Regions from separate parts of the Streptomyces sp. NPDC127068 genome, predicted to be linked through region 1. Evidence: riboswitches for the same ligand, from Rfam matches in the RefSeq annotation. Region 1 holds a riboswitch; each other region holds the start of a gene.
The links. A riboswitch is a leader RNA that binds a small molecule or an ion and turns the genes downstream of it on or off. The one in region 1 is predicted to bind thiamine pyrophosphate.
Positions count from the first base shown of each region.

Region 2: linked by a shared signal. The riboswitch ahead of ACFWIA_RS09375 (thiamine ABC transporter substrate binding subunit) and the one ahead of thiC (phosphomethylpyrimidine synthase ThiC) in region 1 are both predicted to bind thiamine pyrophosphate.
Region 3: linked by a shared signal. The riboswitch ahead of thiO (glycine oxidase ThiO) and the one ahead of thiC (phosphomethylpyrimidine synthase ThiC) in region 1 are both predicted to bind thiamine pyrophosphate.

Region 1 is NZ_JBHXEN010000025.1:10,901-14,962, forward strand. Features, by position in the region: gene ACFWIA_RS17510 (SsgA family sporulation/cell division regulator) at 39-476, shown strand; gene ACFWIA_RS17515 (YibE/F family protein) at 555-2,018, opposite strand; TPP riboswitch at 2,090-2,256, shown strand; gene thiC (phosphomethylpyrimidine synthase ThiC) at 2,249-4,062, shown strand, end outside.
Region 2 is NZ_JBHXEN010000011.1:68,526-72,587, forward strand. Features, by position in the region: gene rlmN (23S rRNA (adenine(2503)-C(2))-methyltransferase RlmN) at 301-1,407, shown strand; TPP riboswitch at 1,498-1,618, shown strand; gene ACFWIA_RS09375 (thiamine ABC transporter substrate binding subunit) at 1,704-2,792, shown strand; gene ACFWIA_RS09380 (ABC transporter permease) at 2,939-4,062, shown strand, end outside.
Region 3 is NZ_JBHXEN010000032.1:37,662-41,723, reverse strand. Features, by position in the region: gene ACFWIA_RS20895 (NAD(P)/FAD-dependent oxidoreductase) at 1-732, opposite strand, end outside; gene ACFWIA_RS20890 (hypothetical protein) at 1,001-1,396, opposite strand; TPP riboswitch at 1,445-1,558, shown strand; gene thiO (glycine oxidase ThiO) at 1,555-2,712, shown strand; gene thiS (sulfur carrier protein ThiS) at 2,709-2,942, shown strand; gene ACFWIA_RS20875 (thiazole synthase) at 2,944-3,738, shown strand; gene pknB (Stk1 family PASTA domain-containing Ser/Thr kinase) at 3,820-4,062, shown strand, end outside.

The DNA.
Region 1 (4,062 bases):
GATTCCTGGCCAGTCGACGCCACACGACGGGGTAGCCAATGCGCGAGTCGGTACAGGCAGAAGTCATGATGAGCTTTCTCGTGTCCGAGGAACTCACCTTCCGCATTCCCGTGGAGTTGCGTTACGACAGTGCCGATCCCTATGCCGTGCGGCTGACCTTCCACCTCCCCGGCGATGCGCCCGTGAGCTGGACGTTCGGCCGTGAACTGCTGGTCGACGGGGTCGCCGAGCCCTGCGGGGACGGGGACGTGCACATCGCCCCGGACGATCCGGAGATCCTCAGCGATGTGTTGATCACGCTTCAGGTGGGTGCCGAACAGGCCGTCTTCCGGGCGGGGGTGGCGCCGTTGATCGCCTTCCTGGACCGCACGGACAAGATCGTTCCGCTGGGCCAGGAACGGGCGATGGCCGGATTCGACTCCCTGTTGGACCAGGCGCTCGACCGCATCCTGGCGGAGGAACAGAGCGCGGGTTGACGTCCCGTCAACGCCGTGGCCGGACCATCCCCCCGGGGGTGGGTCCCCCGATGAGCACCCGCCCCCGTCCCGGACGGTTCAGCCGCCCGTACGCGCCTTGCGGCGGCGGCGGCCCCGGCCCCCGGGCGACGGGACGGTACGCGCGGGAGCGGCGCCCGTTCCCGGGCGGTCCGCGGCCACCACCAGCGTGGCCAAGGCCGTCGTGACCGGCACGGACGCCACCAGGCCGATCGATCCGACCAGCGTCCGGACGATCTCCTCGGCGACCAACTCGCTGTTGGCCACCGTGCCCACGGAACTCTGCGCGATCGAGAACAGCAGCAGCAACGGCAGCGCCGCGCCCGCATAGGCCAGGACCAGGGTGTTGACCACCGAGGCGATGTGGTCCCGCCCGATGCGGATGCCCGCGCGGTACAGCGCGCGGCGACTCATCGTCGGATCGGCCTGGTGCAACTCCCAGACCGCCGAGGTCTGGGTGACGGTCACGTCGTCCAGCACGCCGAGCGAACCGATGATCACCCCGGCCAGCAGCAGACCGCTCATGTCGATCCCCGGGTACAGCCCGTGGATCAGACCGGTGTTGTCGTCGGTGTCCCCGGTGAGCGAGGCCCAGCCGATGAACAGGGAACCCAACACCCCGATCAGCAGCAGGGACACCAGCGTGCCGAGCACGGCCACCGAGGTGCGGGCGGACAGCCCGTGGCACATGTACAAGGCGATCAGCATGATCGCGCTCGCCCCGACCACCGCGACGACCAGCGGATTCGAGCCCTGGAGGATCGCGGGCAGGATGAAGAACGTCAGGATCAGGAAGCTCACCGCGAGGGCCACCAGGGCCATCAGCCCGCGCAGCCGGCCGACGAGCACCACGGCGAGCGCGAACAGTCCGGCCAACAGCACCATCGGAAGCCGACGGTTGGTGTCCGCGACCGAGTACTGGAGGTCCCGCGGCGCGTCGGGGGCGTAGGCGACGATCACCTTCTGGCCCTGTTCCAGCTTCCGCGAGGCATCGGGCTGCACGATCTCGGTGAACGTCCGACCCGCGTGCGGACCCGTGGTGACCTTGACGGTGGCCTTGCCGCAGTCGCCGGTCGACCGCTGCTGCGCCTGACTGCCCTCAGGGGTCGAGGTGTCTCCGGTCGGCGGGACGGCGCCCGCGTTGACGGACTTGCAGTCGACCCGGTCGACCCGGGTGACCGTCGCCTGCTCGGTCTGCCGGTCGAAGCCGACGCCCGTGCGCTCGTGGGTGGGGGCGCCGCCCGGCCACAGGACGACCAGCCCCACGACGACGGCCGTGGCGAAGGGGATCAGCACCGCGGCGATGATGCGGCGCAAGCGGGCCGAGACGGGCGCCGCCGGACCGTGGGAGTGAGAATGCCCGTGGCCCCCGTGGCCCCCGTGGCCTCCCCCGCCTCCTCCCTGGCCGCCGTGGCCGTCCGGACCGTGGCCGTGGCCGTGGGCGGTCGACTCCGGGGCCGTCGCGGGGGACGGCGACCAGGGCTGTCCGGCGGGCGGGACGGGAGGCTGCGGCGTGGTGGTCACCGCCCGATCATCGCAAGAACGGGCGGGGCCCACTGTTCAGCACGCCAGACATGACGCTAGCGTGGGGGCACCTTTGCACACGCGGGAGCTCGGAGCACCGGGCTGAGAGGGCGCTGACCTCCGTACCCGGACCTGCTCGACGCTTCACGCGGACGGGTGCTCCGGCGGAGAACCGCTGCGTCGACCGCTGAACCTGTTACCGGGTAATGCCGGCGTAGGGAGTAGGTCTCATGACCATCAAGGACGCACGCACGCCTGCCGTGACCGCGCCCGACCCCACCGATCCCACGGACACTGCGGCCCCCACGGACACTGCGGACCCCGGGCCGACCGTCGGTTGGCACAAGGCGTACGTCGAGGGCCCCCGCCCCGACCTGCGCGTGCCGGTCCGTCAGGTCCACCTCACCAACGGCCGGTCGATCACCCTGTACGACACCTCCGGCCCGTACACCGATCCGCACGCGGACACCGACGTCCGCCGCGGGTTGGCGCCGCTACGGGAGAACTGGATCATCGCGCGCGGCGACACCGAGGAGTACGCGGGACGTCCGGCCCGCCCCGAGGACGACGGGCTCAAGCACACCTCGCCGCGCGGGGGTCTGCGCAACCTGGACGCGGTGTTCCCGGGGCGCCCCCGCCAGCCCCGACGGGGCCGCGACGGAAAGCACGTCACCCAACTCGCCTACGCGCGCCGCGGTGAGGTCACGCCCGAGATGGAGTTCGTGGCGCTCCGCGAGAACGTCGAACCCGAGGTCGTACGGGCCGAGATCGCCGCCGGCCGGGCGGTGCTGCCCGCGAACGTGAACCACCCGGAGATCGAGCCGATGATCATCGGCAAGCGGTTCCTGGTGAAGGTCAACGCCAACATCGGCAACTCCGCCGTCACCTCGTCCATCGAGGAGGAGGTGGACAAGATGACCTGGGCCACCCGTTGGGGCGCCGACACCGTCATGGACCTGTCCACCGGCCGCAACATCCACACCACCCGGGAGTGGGTGCTGCGCAACTCCCCCGTGCCGATCGGAACGGTGCCGCTCTACCAGGCGTTGGAGAAGGTGGACGGCCGGGCGGAGGAACTGACCTGGGAGATCTACAAGGACACGGTCATCGAGCAGGCCCAGCAGGGCGTGGACTACATGACCGTCCACGCGGGCGTCCGGCTGCCGTACGTACCGCTCACGGCGCGCCGCAAGACCGGCATCGTGTCGCGCGGCGGATCGATCATGGCCGCGTGGTGCCTGGCGCACCACAAGGAGTCCTTCCTGTACGAGAACTTCGAGGAACTGTGCGAGATCCTCGCCGCCTACGACGTCACGTACTCCCTGGGCGACGGGCTGCGCCCCGGTTCCATCGCGGACGCCAACGACGAGGCGCAGTTCGCGGAGTTGCGCACCCTCGGTGAACTGAACCGGATCGCCAAGGGCTTCGACGTCCAGACCATGATCGAGGGCCCCGGACACGTGCCGATGCACAAGATCAAGGAGAACATCGACCTCCAGCAGGAGATCTGCGAGGAGGCCCCGTTCTACACCCTGGGTCCCCTGACCACCGACATCGCGCCCGCCTACGACCACATCACGTCCGGGATCGGCGCCGCCATGATCGCCTGGTGGGGCACCGCGATGCTCTGCTACGTCACGCCCAAGGAGCACCTGGGCCTGCCCAACCGTGACGACGTGAAGACCGGGGTCATCACGTACAAGATCGCCGCCCATGCCGCGGACCTGGCGAAGGGGCATCCCGGGGCCCAGGAGTGGGACGACGCGCTCTCCGACGCCCGTTTCGAGTTCCGCTGGGAGGACCAGTTCAACCTGGCCCTCGACCCCGACACGGCACGGTCCTTCCATGACGAGACCCTGCCCGCGGAACCCGCGAAGACGGCGCACTTCTGTTCCATGTGCGGGCCGAAGTTCTGCTCGATGAAGATCAGCCAGAGCATCAACGAGCGGTTCGGCGGCGACGCCGCTGCGGACGCCTCCGCGGAGGAGGTCGCCGAGGGCATGCTCCAGAAGTCCAAGGAGTTCGCGGCCTCGGGCAACCGGGT
Region 2 (4,062 bases), on a different contig from region 1:
TGCCCCCGGTGGTCCGGAATTCGGGCTTTTGCGGCCGAATCCGGTGGTCCGTGCGCCTGCTCGTGCCCTCCGGTCGAGACGAAGCGGGCGACGGCCCGTCCGGTGCGCGGTGCCGTTGTGACTCGTGGCACCGTGCCCGGCCCCCCGTTCCCGTCGGCACGGGCCGTCGCACGGTGCCCCCGGCCGCGACCACCAGCGCGAACGCGACGGGCACCGGGTCGCCCGCAGTCGACGGGGGCGGCCGGAGCCGCCCGGGACGCACCCGGGCCACCGGCTCGCGTCTGCGACACTGGAGGCACCATGCCCAAGCCCGGAGAACTCACTTTCGTCGCCCCGCGCGGAGCCAAGAAGCCCCCGCGGCACCTCGCCGACCTCTCGCCCGCCGAGCGCAAGGAAGCCGTCGCCGCCATCGGCGAGAAACCGTTCCGCGCCAAGCAGCTCTCGCAGCACTACTTCGCGCGGTACGTCCACGACCCCGCACAGTGGACGGACATCCCGGCCGGCGCGCGCGACAGGTTGCAGGAGGCCCTCCTCCCGGACCTGATGTCCGTGGTGCGGCACATCAGCTGCGACGACGACACCACCCGCAAGACGCTGTGGCGCCTGTTCGACGGCACCCTCGTGGAGTCGGTGCTGATGCGGTACCCGGACCGGGTCACCATGTGCATCAGCTCCCAGGCCGGCTGCGGAATGAACTGCCCCTTCTGCGCCACCGGCCAGGCGGGGCTGGACCGCAATCTGTCGACGGCCGAGATCGTGCACCAGATCGTGGACGGCATGCGCGCGCTGCGGGACGGGGAGATCCCCGGCGGCCCGGCGCGCCTGTCGAACATCGTGTTCATGGGCATGGGCGAGCCGCTGGCCAACTACAACCGCGTCGTGGGGGCGATCCGTCGCCTCACCGACCCGGAGCCGGACGGCCTCGGCCTGTCCCAGCGCGGGATCACGGTGTCGACGGTCGGGCTCGTCCCCGCGATCCGCCGGTTCACCGACGAGGGCTTCAAGTGCCGGCTCGCGATCTCCCTGCACGCGCCCGACGACGAGCTGCGCGACACCCTCGTCCCGGTCAACACGCGCTGGAAGGTCCGGGAGGTCCTCGACGCCGGCTGGGAGTACACCGAGCGGTCCGGTCGGCGGCTGTCCATCGAGTACGCCCTGATCCGGGACATCAACGACCAGGCGTGGCGCGGTGACCTGCTCGGCCGACTGCTCAAGAACAAGCGGGTGCACGTCAACCTGATCCCGCTCAATCCGACGCCCGGCTCGAAGTGGACCGCGTCCCGTCCCGAGGACGAGAAGGCGTTCGTGGAGGCCATCGCCGCGCACGGGGTGGCGGTGACCGTCCGGGACACCCGGGGCCAGGAGATCGACGGGGCCTGTGGACAGCTGGCGGCATCCGAACGCTAGAGCGGTACTCTTGTCCCGAACGCCCGCATAGCACCCTGTGCGCAGCGAGCGGTTCGCGCCATTCGCAGCACGTTCACGACAGACAACTGCATTTTCCGACAGGGGAGCGCCACAGCGCTGAGAGTGCGGCAGCCGGGTCACACCGGCGGGCCGCAGACCCTCTGAACCTCGCCCGGGTCATTCCGGGTAGGAAGTTCGGTCACCACTCAAGCTGTTGCGCCCTGCCCGCGCTCCCGCCCCGGGGGCCGCGGGCGGGGCCGCGTCTCTTCCTGGTCCGCTCCAGGAGGAACAACCACGTGAGCACCACCAAGAAGGCCACCGCCGTCGCCCTCGCGGCCGGGCTGGGCCTCGTCACCCTCTCCGGCTGCGCCGAGAGCAGCGACGACGGGCACGGCAGCGCGTCCAAGACGGTCACCCTGGTCAGCCACAGCTCCTTCGCCGCCTCCGAAGAGGTGCTGGAGGAGTTCGAGAAGGAGTCCGGTTACACGCTCAAGGTCCTGGAGGACGGGGACGCGGGCGTCGCCGTCAACAAGGCCATCCTGACCAAGGGCAACCCGCAGGGCGACGTGTTCTTCGGCATCGACAACACCCTGCTCTCCCGCGGCCTCGACAACGACCTCTTCACGCCGTACGAGGCGGCGGGCGCGGACAGCGTCCGGCTCCCGAAGCGGCCGTTGCTCGACAAGCAGGACCGGGTCACCCTCGTCGACACCGGCGAGATATGCGTCAACTACGACAAGAAGTACTTCGCGGACAAGGGCGTGACCCCGCCGGAGACCTTCGACGACCTGGTGAAGCCGGCGTACAAGAACCTCCTCGTGGTGGAGAACCCGGCCACCTCCTCGCCCGGCCTCGGCTTCCTCATGGGCACCGTCGCCCAGCAGGGCGGCGCCGCGTGGCCCGACTACTGGAAGAAGCTGAAGGACAACGGCGTCAAGGTCGTGGACGGCTGGGACCAGGCGTACAACGAGGAGTTCTCCGGTTCCGCCGGCGGCAAGAAGGCCGGCGGCGACCGTCCGCTCGTCGTCTCGTACGCCTCCTCCCCGCCCGTCGAGGCGATCTACTCCGACCCCAAGCCCGCCGAGGCGCCGACCGGCGTCTCCACCGGCACCTGCTTCCAGCAGGCGGAGTACGCGGGGCTGCTCGCGGGTGCGAAGAACCCGGAGGGCGGCAAGGCCCTGCTGGACTTCATGAGCGAGCGCACCTTCCAGGCGGACCTGCCGCTGAACATGTTCGTGGACCCCGTGCACAAGGACGTCAAGGTCCCCGCGGACTTCGCCCGGTACGCGGTGGAGGTGCCCTCGCCGCTGACGATGGACCCGGAGCGGATCGCCGACCACCGTGACCAGTGGGTCAAGCAGTGGACCTCGCTCGTAGTGAAGTAGGCCGCGCGGCCGACGCCCCCCGCCCCGGTGACCCGCTCGGGTCGGGGGCGGCGGCCGGCACGGGCCCCGGGCGCACCGACGCCCCCGGGCCCGCGGCCCCGCGCACCCGGTCGGATCGCCGGGGCGCCCTGCTGCGCTGCGCGCTGATGGCGCTGCCGGTGGTGTTCTTCGCGGTGTTCTTCGCCTACCCGGTGACCGCGATCGTGGCGCGCGGGCTGCGGCCGGAGGGCGTCTGGCAGCTCGGGGCGATCGGGGAGGTGCTGGCCCGCCCGGAGATCCGCGAGGTGCTGTGGTTCACCACCTGGCAGGCCCTCGCCTCGACGGCGCTGACCCTGCTGATCGCGCTGCCCGGCGCCTACGTCTTCGCCCGGTTCGCCTTCCCCGGCAAGCAGGTGCTGCGGGCCGTGGTCACCGTGCCCTTCGTGCTGCCCACCGTCGTCGCCGGCTCGGCGTTCCTCGCCCTCCTCGGCCGCGGCGGTCTGCTGGACCGGGCGGCCGGCGTACGGCTCGACACCACCGTGTGGGCGATCCTGCTGGCGCACGTCTTCTTCAACTACGCGGTCGTGGTGCGCACCGTGGGCGGACTCTGGGCCCAACTCGACCCCCGGCAGGAGGAGGCCGCCCGGGTGCTCGGCGCCTCCCGGTTCGCCGCCTGGCGGACGGTGACCCTGCCCGCGCTGCGGCCCGCCGTCGCGGGAGCCACCCTGATGGTGTTCCTGTTCACCTTCACCTCCTTCGGCGTGGTGCAGATCCTCGGCGGCCCCGCGTTCTCCACCCTGGAAGTGGAGATCTACCGGCAGACCTCCCAGATCTTCGACCTCTCCAGCGCGGCCGTGCTCACCCTGGTGCAGTTCGTCGCCGTCGGTCTGATCCTCGCCGTCCACGCCTGGAGCGTGCGCCGCCGGGAGCACGGGCTACGGCTGGTCGACCCCTCGATCACCGCGCGCCGCCCGCGCGGTGCGGGGCAGTGGGCGCTGCTCGCCGGGGTGCTGGCCACCGTCGCCGGGCTGATCGTGCTGCCCCTCGGGGTGCTGGTGGCCCGCTCCTTCCAGGACGCCGACGGGGCCTTCACCCTCACCTACTACCGGGCGCTCACCTCCGCCGAGGGCGGCGCGTTCCTCGTGCCGCCCATCGACGCCATCGGCAACTCCCTGCTGTACGCGCTCGCCGCCACCGCCATCGCCCTGGTCATCGGGGGGCTCGCCGCCGCCGCACTGACCCGGCGCGCGGGGCGCCTGGTGCGCGGCTTCGACGCGCTGCTCATGCTGCC
Region 3 (4,062 bases), on a different contig from region 1:
GTGGTCGTCGGCAAGTACTTCCCGGTGCGCGCCGAGTGCGATCCCGGAGCCGGCGAGCCAGTCGGTGGCGGGGCGGGCGCCGATGCCCACCACCACCGCGCCGGCGGGCAGCACGCCGCCGTCGTCCAGGACCACTTCGCCCGGCTGGACGCGGACCACGCGCGCCCGGGTGCGCAGGGTGGCCCCGGCCTCCGCGTACCAGTCGGCCATGGGGGCGGCGACCTCGGCGGGCAGGGCGCCGGCGAGCGGCCGGTCGGCGGCCTCCACCACGGTCACCGCGCAGCCCGCCTCACGGGCGGCCGTCGCGAACTCGGCGCCGATCCAGCCGGCGCCGACCACCACGACGTCGTGCTGGTCGGCGAGCACCGGGCGCAGCCGCTCGGCGTCGTCCAGGGTGCGCAGCAGGTGCACTCCGGGGACGCCGTCCGCGCCCGGCAACCGGATCGGTTCGGCGCCGGTCGCGATGACCAGCGTGTCGTACGGGACGGGTCCGGCCTCGGTGTCGAGTGCGTGGTCGTCGGGGCGGACGCCGGTGACCTCCAGGCCGAGCCGCAGGTCGATGCCGAGCGCCCCGAAGTCCACGTCGAAGGCGGAGTCCTCGGCCTTGCCCAGGAGCACGGCCTTGGACAACGGCGGCCGGTCGTAGGGCTGGTGGGGTTCGGCTCCGATCAGGACGACCGGTCCGGCGAAGCCCTGTTCGCGCAGGGCGACCGCGGTCTGCACCCCGGCCATGCCCGCGCCCGCGATGACGACGCCCGGTGGCCGCTCCGCCGTACTGCCCGGTTCGGCCGTCGCGGCCGTCCTGCCCGCCGCGCCCGTCTCCGTGGCCCCGGTCGTCCCGGTCGTCCCAGTCGTTTCGGTCGCCCCGGGTGCCTCGTACGTTTCGGCTGTCTCGGCTGTCTCGTCTGGCATGTCGCCCTCGTCCGCCTCGTTGGGTCGTGGGGCCGTCGGCCGGCATCCGGCTGTCCCCGGTCGTCACCCTAGACACCCGGACGCCGGCTCAGTCGGCGGTCGGTCCCGGCTCGGGCGGTGTCTCCTCCACCACGCTCGTTCCCCGCCCCTCGTGGGACTCCCACTCCCAGGTCTCCCACAGCCGCACCCGCCCGTCCGGCAGGGCGACCACCCGGGACGCGCAGTGTCCGGATGCGGTCGTCCCGTCGCTGCGCAGTTGGACGTACCGGAAGTCCAGCCGGTCCCCGGTGCGGGTGCCGACGAGGTGGCCGCGGACCACCTCGCCGCCCGCGTAGTCGGCCCAGACCACGCCGTCGCGCTCGTGGTAGGCGAAGCGGGTGCGGGTGCCGACCTGGCCGGGCGCCTGGTCGGCCACGGGTACCAGGACCCGTCCGTCGAGCGAGGGCGCGGCCGGTGCGTCGGGGCGGTGCGGCTGGTCGGGCACGGGACACGACTCCCTTACTGGGGTGCGGGGCATCGGGTTAGGGTGGCCAACGTAACTCGCGGGAGCCCGGACGCACCGGGCTGAGAGGGAGGCTGACCGGCCTCCGACCGTACGAACCTGATCCGGGTCATGCCGGCGAAGGGAGGAGCGGAGCACCCATGTCTCGTTCAGCGGACGTCCTGGTGGTGGGCGGCGGGATCATCGGTCTGGTGACGGCCTGGCGGGCCGCCGGGCGCGGTCTGAGCACCGCGCTGGTGGACCCCGCGCCGGGCGGCGGCGCCGCGCAGGTGGCGGCCGGGATGCTCGCCGCGGTCACCGAACTGCACCCCGGCGAGGAGCAGCTCCTCGCCCTCAACACCGCCTCGGCCCGGGCCTATCCGGCGTTCGTCGCCGAACTGTCCGAAGTCACCGGGGCGGACCTCGGCTACCGGCGCTGCGGCACCCTCGCCGTCGCCCTCGACGCCGACGACCGGTCCCAGCTGCGGGAGTTGCACGCCGTGCAGACCGCGGCGGGACTGACGCCCCAGTGGCTCAACGGTCGGGAGTGCCGGCGGCTCGAACCGATGCTGGCGCCGGGCGTGCGCGGCGGGCTGCGGGTGGACGACGACCACCAGATCGACCCGCGGCGGCTGGCCGCGGCCCTGGTCACCGCCTGTGCGTCGGCCGGTGTGGTCTTCCACCGGCAGCGGGCCGAACACCTGGTCGTCCGCCGGGAGCGGGCCGCGGGCGCCCTGCTCGCCGACGGCACCGAGCTGGCGGCCGGGCAGGTCGTCCTCGCCGCGGGCAGCCGCAGCGGACGACTCGCGGGGGTCCCCGACGAGGTCGTGCCACCGGTACGGCCCGTCAAGGGGCAGATCCTGCGGCTGAGGGTGCCGCCCGGCTTCGGCCCGTTCCTGAGTCGGACCGTGCGGGCGGTGGTGCGCGGCGGGCAGGTGTACCTGGTGCCGCGCGAGGACGGTGAGCTGGTCCTCGGAGCCACCAGCGAGGAACTGGGCTGGGACACCACCGTCACCGCGGGCGGCGTGTACGAACTGCTGCGGGACGCCCACGAGCTGGTCCCCGGCATCACCGAACTGCCGCTCGTCGAGACCCGTGCGGGGCTACGGCCCGGCTCGCCCGACAACGCTCCCCTGCTCGGCCCCACCGCCTTGGACGGGCTGCTGCTGGCCACCGGCCACCACCGCAACGGCGTGCTGCTCACCCCCGTCACCGGGGACGTCCTGGCCCACGCCCTGGTGCACGGTGCACTGCCGGACGCCGCACGCCCCTTCACCCCCCTCCGGTTCGCCCGCCTCCCCCAGGAGCAGCCCGCATGAGCGCGTCACCCGCCCCCGGGTCCACGACCCTGAGCGTCACCCTCAACGGCGAGCACCGGGACGTCACCCCCGGGACGACCCTCGGCGACCTGGTCGCCTCGCTCACCACCGCGCCCGGCGGAGTGGCCGCCGCCCTCAACGAGACGGTCGTCCCGCGCACGGGCTGGCCGCGGGTCGTGCTCGCGGACGGCGACCGCGTCGAGGTCCTCACCGCGGTCCAGGGAGGCTGACGTGGCCGACGACCCCTTCGTCCTCGGCGGCCGGAGCTACGGCTCCCGGCTGATCATGGGCACCGGCGGCGCCCCCAGCCTCGACGTGCTGGAACGCTCGCTGGTGGCCTCCGGCACCGAGCTGACCACCGTCGCGATGCGACGGGTCGACCCGACGACCGCCGGCTCGGTGCTGTCCGTGCTGGACCGGCTCGGCATCCGGGTGCTGCCCAACACCGCGGGCTGCTTCACCGCCGGGGAGGCGGTGCTCACCGCGCGGCTGGCCCGGGAGGCGCTCGGCACCGACCTGGTCAAGCTGGAGGTCATCGCCGACGAGCGGACCCTGCTGCCCGATCCCGTCGAGTTGCTGGACGCCGCCGAGATCCTCGTCGACGACGGTTTCACCGTCCTGCCGTACACCAATGACGATCCCGTCCTGGCGCGCAAGCTGGAGGACGTGGGGTGCGCGGCGGTGATGCCGCTGGGCTCGCCCATCGGCTCCGGGCTGGGCATCCGCAATCCGCACAACTTCGAGTTGATCGTGGAGCGGGCGGGGGTCCCGGTCATCCTGGACGCGGGGGCCGGAACCGCCTCGGACGTGGCGCTGGCCATGGAGCTGGGCTGTGCGGGGGTGATGCTCGCCTCAGCGGTGACCCGGGCCCGGGTGCCGGTGCTGATGGCCGAGGCCGTGCGGCACGCCGTGGCGGCCGGGCGCCTCGCCCACCGCGCCGGGCGCATCCCGCGGCGCTTCTTCGCGCAGGCCAGTTCGCCCGCCGCGGGGCAGGCCCGGCTGGACCCGGAGCGCCCCGCGTTCTGACCCCGCAAGGGGGAACGGACCGCCCGGGGGCGCGCCCCCGGGTCGGCACGCCCCCACTGCGCCGGCTCTTAGACTGCCTCCGTGGACACTTCGCTTCAGGACCCGCTGCTCGGGCACGTGCTGGACGCCCGCTACCGGGTGGACGCGAGGATCGCCACCGGCGGCATGGCCACGGTGTACCGCGCCCTGGACACCCGGCTGGACCGGGTGGTCGCCCTCAAGGTGATGCACCCCGCCCTCGCGGTGGACGCGGGCTTCGTGGAGCGGTTCATCCGCGAGGCGAAGTCGGTGGCCCGGCTCTCGCACCCGAACGTGGTCGGCGTC